One region of the Streptomyces kanasensis genome, then DNA from elsewhere that is predicted to be linked to it. Evidence: riboswitches for the same ligand, from Rfam matches in the RefSeq annotation. Region 1 holds a riboswitch; the other holds the start of a gene.
The links. Region 1 has a riboswitch for glycine ahead of gcvP (aminomethyl-transferring glycine dehydrogenase). Riboswitches for the same ligand answer to the same signal wherever they lie in the genome.
Positions count from the first base shown of each region.

Region 2: linked by a shared signal. The riboswitch ahead of gcvT (glycine cleavage system aminomethyltransferase GcvT) and the one ahead of gcvP (aminomethyl-transferring glycine dehydrogenase) in region 1 are both predicted to bind glycine.

Region 1 covers NZ_JBIBSF010000012.1:184,898-188,295, reverse strand. The annotation lists gene ACF053_RS27040 (DNA polymerase IV) at 1-992, shown strand, start outside; gene ACF053_RS27035 (PRC-barrel domain-containing protein) at 896-1,285, opposite strand; glycine riboswitch at 1,399-1,497, shown strand; gene gcvP (aminomethyl-transferring glycine dehydrogenase) at 1,684-3,398, shown strand, end outside.
Region 2 covers NZ_JBIBSF010000004.1:482,454-485,851, forward strand. The annotation lists gene glyA (serine hydroxymethyltransferase) at 1-29, opposite strand, end outside; gene gcvH (glycine cleavage system protein GcvH) at 64-438, opposite strand; gene gcvT (glycine cleavage system aminomethyltransferase GcvT) at 512-1,627, opposite strand; glycine riboswitch at 1,792-1,889, opposite strand; gene ACF053_RS13760 (AAA family ATPase) at 2,039-2,692, shown strand; gene ACF053_RS13765 (enhanced serine sensitivity protein SseB) at 3,188-3,398, shown strand, end outside.

The DNA of each region.
Region 1 (3,398 bases):
ACGCCATGGCCCTGGGGCACGACGACCGGCCGGTGGTGGCGGAGCGCGACGCCAAGTCCGTCTCCGTGGAGGACACCTTCGACGTCGACCTCCACGACCGGGTGCGCGTGCGCTGGGAGGTCGAGCGGCTCGCCGAGCGGTGCGTGCGCCGGCTGCGGGACGCGGGGCGCTCGGGCCGGACGGTGGTGTTGAAGGTGCGGCGGTACGACTTCTCGACGCTGACCCGCTCCGAGACGCTGCGCGGGCCGACCGACGACCCGGTCGTGGTCCGCGAGGCCGCCGCCCGGCTGCTCGACGCCGTGGACACCACCGGCGGCGTCCGGTTGCTCGGGGTCGGCGTGACCGGTCTGGCCGACTACACGCAGGAGGACCTGTTCGCCCAGGCGGCCGTCGGGGAGGCCCCGGCCGTCGGCCGGGCCGCCGCCGGTAAGGAGAGCGCCACGGGCGCGGGCCGTGCGGCAGCCGACGCCCCGCGGCCGCCCGCGGGCGGCCCCGGGACGGCGCCCGGAGGCGCGGTGGCACCCGGCGGTACGACGCCGCCCGACGGTCGGGGGCCGGCCGGAGGCGCGGACGCGGGCGGCGGGGCGTCGCATCCGGGCGGTGGGCTCCCGGAGGAGGGAGGCGGACCGACGCCCGCGCCCGGGGCGTCCGGCACGGGAGCCGGGAGCTCGGGGCCCGGCGAGGAGGGTCCGGCGCCGACCGCCGAGCGGCGGTGGGCCGCCGGCGCCGACGTCCGGCACGCCGTCCACGGACCCGGCTGGGTGCAGGGAAGCGGGCTCGGGCGGGTCACCGTGCGGTTCGAGCACCCCGGATCGGCTCCGGGCCGGGTGCGCACCTTCCGCACGGACGACCCCGAGCTCGAGCCCTCCGACCCGCTGCCGCTGGTACCGGGCGGTCAGCCCCCGCCCGCGGGGCCGCCCACCTCCCGCTCCGGCGGCGGGGCGGCGGGCGGCGGCCCGGGGGAGGGCGCGGGCGGCAGGGCGATGCCGTAGTGGCGGTACAGCTGCACCTCCTGCTCCGGGGAGAGGTGCCGCCCCACGCCGAAGTCCGGCGCGTCCTTGACGAGGGCCCGTTCGTAGGGGACGCGCAGGCCGTCGCCGACGAGGTCGCTGGGTTCCAGGGGGACGAAGGCGTCGCGACCGAAGAGGCCGGTGCGCACGGCGGCCCACTCCGGCACGCCCGTCGCGTCGTCGAGGTACACCTCGTCCACCGTTCCGATCTTGCGGCCGTCGCGGTCGAACGCCTTGCGCCCGATCAGGCTGCGCGGGTCGATGTCGCTCTGCACGGTTCCTCCAGCCGGTCACAACGGTGCCGTGAACACTACGAAAGGGCACAACCGTGACCTCGGCCACTCGAGGGATCGCCCCGGAACGTCGCTGGTAGGCTGGCATCGGCCGCTGACCCCGCGCGGGAGAGTCCTCCGGAGAAGACTTCCGGAGGCGCCGAAGGAGCAAATCCTCCCCGGAATCTCTCAGGCCCCTGTACCGCGCGGACGAGGTCACTCTGGAAAGCAGGGCGGGCGTCGGACGGCACCCGCTCTCACCGACGGTGAAAGCCGTGCCGCCTCCCGTCGGGGTGCGCGCACGGCGAAACTCTCAGGTTGAGATGACAGAGGGGGAGGCCGTCCGGGCACCCGCGCCGAGGTGCCCCTCGCAGGTCGCTACGACCAGGAGGCCCCCGTACATGACCGCCAACCGCACCCCGCTCTCCCAGCTCGAGCGAGGCATCCCCTTCGAGCAGCGCCACATCGGCCCTGACGACGAGGCCCGCGCCAAGATGCTCGCCCAGGTCGGCTACGGCTCGCTCGACGAGCTCACGGCGGCCGCGGTGCCGGACGTGATCAAGAGCGCCGAGGCCCTGGGCCTGCCCGAGGCCCGCACCGAGGCGGAGGTCCTCGCCGAACTGCGCTCCCTCGCGGACCGCAACCAGGTGCTGGCCCCGATGATCGGCCTCGGGTACTACGGCACCTTCACCCCGCCGGTCATCCTCCGCAACGTCATGGAGAACCCCGCCTGGTACACGGCGTACACCCCGTACCAGCCGGAGATCTCGCAGGGCCGTCTCGAGGCGCTGCTGAACTTCCAGACCGTGGTCGCCGACCTGACGGGCCTGCCCACCTCCGGCGCGTCCCTCCTCGACGAGGGCACCGCCGCCGCCGAGGCCATGTCCCTGGCCCGGCGCGTCGGCAAGGTCAAGAACGGCGTCTTCCTGGTCGACGCCGACGCCCTGCCGCAGACCATCGCCGTCATCGAGACCCGCGCCGAGCCCACCGGTGTCGAGGTCGTCGTCGCGGACCTGAGCGGGGGCATCCCCGCCGAGGTCGCCGAGCGGGGCGTCTTCGGCGTGCTGCTCCAGTACCCGGGCGCCTCCGGTGCCGTCCGCGACCTCAAGCCGCTCGTCGACGCCGCGCACGAGCTCGGCGCCGTCGTCACCGTCGCCGCCGACCTGCTCGCGCTGACGCTCCTCACCCCGCCCGGGGAGCTGGGCGCCGACATCGCCGTCGGCACGACCCAGCGCTTCGGCGTGCCGATGGGCTTCGGCGGCCCGCACGCCGGCTACATGGCCGTGCGCGACACCTTCGCCCGCAGCCTGCCCGGCCGCCTCGTGGGCGTCTCCGTCGACGTCGACGGCAACCGTGCCTACCGCCTCGCCCTGCAGACCCGCGAGCAGCACATCCGCCGCGAGAAGGCCACGAGCAACATCTGCACCGCGCAGGTGCTCCTCGCCGTCATGGCCGGCATGTACGCCGTCTACCACGGCCCCGACGGGCTGAAGGGCATCGCCCTGCGCACCCACCGGTACGCGGCGATCCTCGCGGCCGGGCTGCGCGCCGGCGGCGTCGAGGTCGTCCACGACACCTTCTTCGACACGGTCACCGCGCGGGTGCCCGGCGCCGCCGCCCAGGTCGTCGCCGCCGCCCGCGAGGGCGGTGTCAACATCCACCAGGTCGACGCCGACCACGTCTCCGTCTCCTGCGACGAGACCACCGGCCGCGCCCAGCTCGCGGCCGTCTGGGACGCCTTCGGCGTGCGCGGCGACATCGAGGCCCTCGACGCCGAGACCGCCGACGCGCTGCCCGCGGCCCTGCTGCGCACCGACGCGTACCTGACGCACCCGGTGTTCCACGCGTACCGCTCCGAGACGTCGATGCTCCGCTACCTGCGCCGGCTCGCCGACCGCGACTACGCGCTGGACCGCGGCATGATCCCGCTCGGCTCCTGCACGATGAAGCTGAACGCCACCACGGAGATGGAGCCGGTCACCTGGCCGGAGTTCGGTCAGCTGCACCCCTTCGCCCCCGCGGAGCAGGCGCAGGGCTACCTCACGCTCATCCGCGAGCTGGAGGAGCGCCTCGCCGAGGTCACCGGCTACGACAAGGTGTCGCTCCAGCCGAACGC
Region 2 (3,398 bases), on a different contig from region 1:
TCGTGGAGAGGGGTGTTCAGAAGCGACATCACGCGGTCCCTAAGGGTGTGGGTGTCGGGCTGGTCAGCCGGCGAACTCGGTGTACTCGTCGGCGGAGAGCAGGTCCTGCGGCTCGTCCGTGACGCGCACCTTGAACAGCCAGCCGCCCTCGAACGGAGCGGTGTTCACCAGCGACGGGTCGTCCACGACCGCCTGGTTCGCCTCGACGACCTCACCGGTCACGGGCGAGTACAGGTCGCTGACGGACTTGGTCGACTCCAGCTCACCGCAGGTCTCGCCCGCGGTGATCGTGGCGCCGACCTCGGGGAGCTGGACGTACACGACGTCGCCCAGGGCGTTCGCCGCGTGCTCCGTGATGCCGACCGTCGCGACGCCGTCCTCGGCGGGCGACAGCCACTCGTGCTCCTTGCTGTAGCGCAGCTGCTGGGGGTTGCTCATGAGCTGAATTCTCCTGTACGCGCGGGAGTGGTGGTGAACGGGGGAGTCGTGCGGGTGGCGGGTGTGCCGGGCGTCACTTCTGGCGCTTGTAGAACGGCAGCGCCACCACGTCGTACGGCTCATGGGTACCGCGGATGTCGACGCCGACCCCGCTCGTACCCGCCTCGGCGTACGCGGCGTCCACGTACGCCATGGCGATCGGCTTGCCGAGGGTGGGGGAGGGGGCGCCCGAGGTGACCTCGCCGACCACGGTGCCGCCGGCGACCACGGACATCCCGGCGCGCGGCACCCGGCGGCCCTGGGCGACCAGGCCGACGAGCCGGCGCGGCGGGGCGGTCGCGGCGCGCTCGGCGGCGGCCTGGAGCGCCTCGCGGCCGACGAAGTCGCCCTCCTTCTCGAACTTCACGACCCGGCCCAGGCCCGCGTCGAACGGTGTCAGCGCGGTCGTCAGCTCGTGCCCGTACAGCGGCATGCCCGCCTCCAGGCGCAGCGTGTCGCGGCAGGACAGCCCGCAGGGGATCAGGCCGACGGGGGCGCCGGCCTCCGTCAGCGCCCGCCACAGCCGCTCCGCGTGCTCCGGCGCGGTGAACAGCTCGAAGCCGTCCTCACCGGTGTAGCCCGTACGGGCGATCAGCGCGGGGACGCCCGCGACGGTGCCGGGCAGACCCGCGTAGTACTTCAGCCCGTCGAGGTCGGCGTCGGTGAGGGACTTCAGGATGCCGGGGGACTCGGGGCCCTGCACGGCGATCAGCGCGTACGCGTCGCGGTCGTCGCGCACCTCGGCGTCGAAGCCGGCCGCGCGCTCCGTCAGGGCGTCCAGCACCACCTGGGCGTTGGAGGCGTTGGCGACGACCATGTACTCCTGCTCGCCGAGCCGGTACACGATCAGGTCGTCGAGGATGCCGCCGTCCTCGCGGCAGATCATGGTGTAGCGGGCGCGGCCCACGCCGACGCCGCCGATGTTGCCGACCAGCGCGTGGTCCAGCAGGGCGGCCGCCTGGGCGCCGGTCACGGTGATCTCGCCCATGTGGGAGAGGTCGAACAGGCCCGCGCGGGTGCGTACGGCGGTGTGCTCGTCGCGCTCGCTGGCGTACCGCAGCGGCATGTCCCAGCCGGCGAAGTCGGTCATGGTCGCGCCCAGCGAACGATGCAGCGCATCGAGGGCCGTGCGGCGGGGGGAAGTGCTCATGGAAAGGGCTCCCAGGTCCGGGGCATGGGTGGCGAGGACACGTCCTCCCCATCTGTCATCGGAACCTGAGAGGTTCGCCGTGACCCCGTGCGGGGCGCGGCTTGCACCTTGGGTGGAGCCGCGCGGCCCCGGCGTGCGGGGGACGGCTCGCTTTTCAGATCTGCCTCATCCGTGCGGTGCGGGGCCTGAGAGATTCAAGGGAGGAACTTGCTCCTTCGGCGCCCGGGCCACGGGGGGCCCGGAACTCTCCCGCGCGGATTCGATCGGCCGGTATGCGGTTGTCGGCGCGCACATCATCGCACGAGGGTCCGGATCGGCAAACCCTCGACCGGCGGCAAATCACTTGTGTCCCATTGCCGTTTCTTTACACTTCTTGGGCAGGCTGTGGGGGAGCCGAGCCCAGGAGGGGCCATGACGTTGCAGCGGTCCGGCGCCTACGCCACGACCGCGGGGGTACCGGCGCCGCCGGCGCTTCCCGCCCGTACGACCGCCGCCCCGGTCCTGCGCGACCTGCGCGAGCGCGGCGGGCGGGTCCCGCGCGAGCTGCTCTTCGGTGAGGGGGACGTGGTCGTAGTCTCCGGTCTTCCCGGCAGCGGCAAGTCCACACTCATCCGTTTCGCCGCCGCCGACCGCGCCGTCGACTCGCAGGACGTCCGCGAGCGGTGGGAGCGGCGCATGCCGCGCCTCCTCCCGTACGCCCTGTACCGGCCGCTCGTCCGCGTCGCCCACTACGCCGGGCTGCGGCGGCGGCTGCGCGCGGGCGGGGGCGTCGTCGTCCACGACTGCGGCACCCAGTCCTGGGTGCGCCGCTGGCTCGCCCGCGACGCCCGCCGCCGGGGCCGGTCCCTGCACCTGCTGCTCCTCGACGTCGACGCCGCCACCGCCCGCGCCGGCCAGCGCGAGCGGGGCAGGGGCGTGTCCTCGTACGCCTTCGCCCGGCACCGCAGGGCCGTCGGGCGCCTGGTGCGCGACGCCGAGCGGGGGCACCTGCCAGCCGGGTGCGCCTCCGCCGTCCTCCTCGACCGCGACGCCGCCTCGGCCCTCACCCGCATCCACTTCCGCTGACCCGCACGGGCCGGCGCGGCCCGCGCCCCCCACCCCGCCTCCTGCCGGCCCACGCCCCGTCGACCGCCTGCCCCCGGCCCGCGCCCCGCCGACGCGGCTCCTGCCGGCTCCCGCCGGCTCGCTCCTGTCGTCCGGCCGGCTCGCCGCCTCGCCGGGCCGCTCCCGCCGTGTCGCGCCCCGGTCGGCCCGTCCCGGGGAGCCCCGCAGCCTTCCGGCCCGTCCCGTCGACCCGGCTCCCGCCGCCTCGCCTCCCACTGGCCCGGCTCACGCCGCCCGGCTTCCGTTCCCGTCGCCTCGCCTCCCGGCGAAACGTCCGCGTCCCGGTCGGCCCCCGGGGACGCCCCGGCCGCCCCGCCGCCCGCGCCCGGCCGCCCCGTCGCCCGCGCCCGGCCGCCCCGCCGCCCGCCCCGGGACCGGGGCGCCGGTGGCGCGTACGTCCCGCGCTAGGGTGCTGCGGCACGCACCCGGACGGACCGGAAGGACGCACGAACGCCCGTGGACACGACAGCCGCAGCCGTCGACACCGCATGGCCCGCCAACGAGCTGGAGGAGGTCCTCTCGGCCTCCCTCGGCCGGAGCACGGCCGGCGCCCGCATCGTCGAGGTCCTCGGCCGCAGCCCCGTCTGGGTGCCGCTGCCCCGCGGCGGCGCCCCCGACTCCGCGGGCCCCGGCGCCCCCGGCCTGGACCTGCCCACCCTGGAGCTCG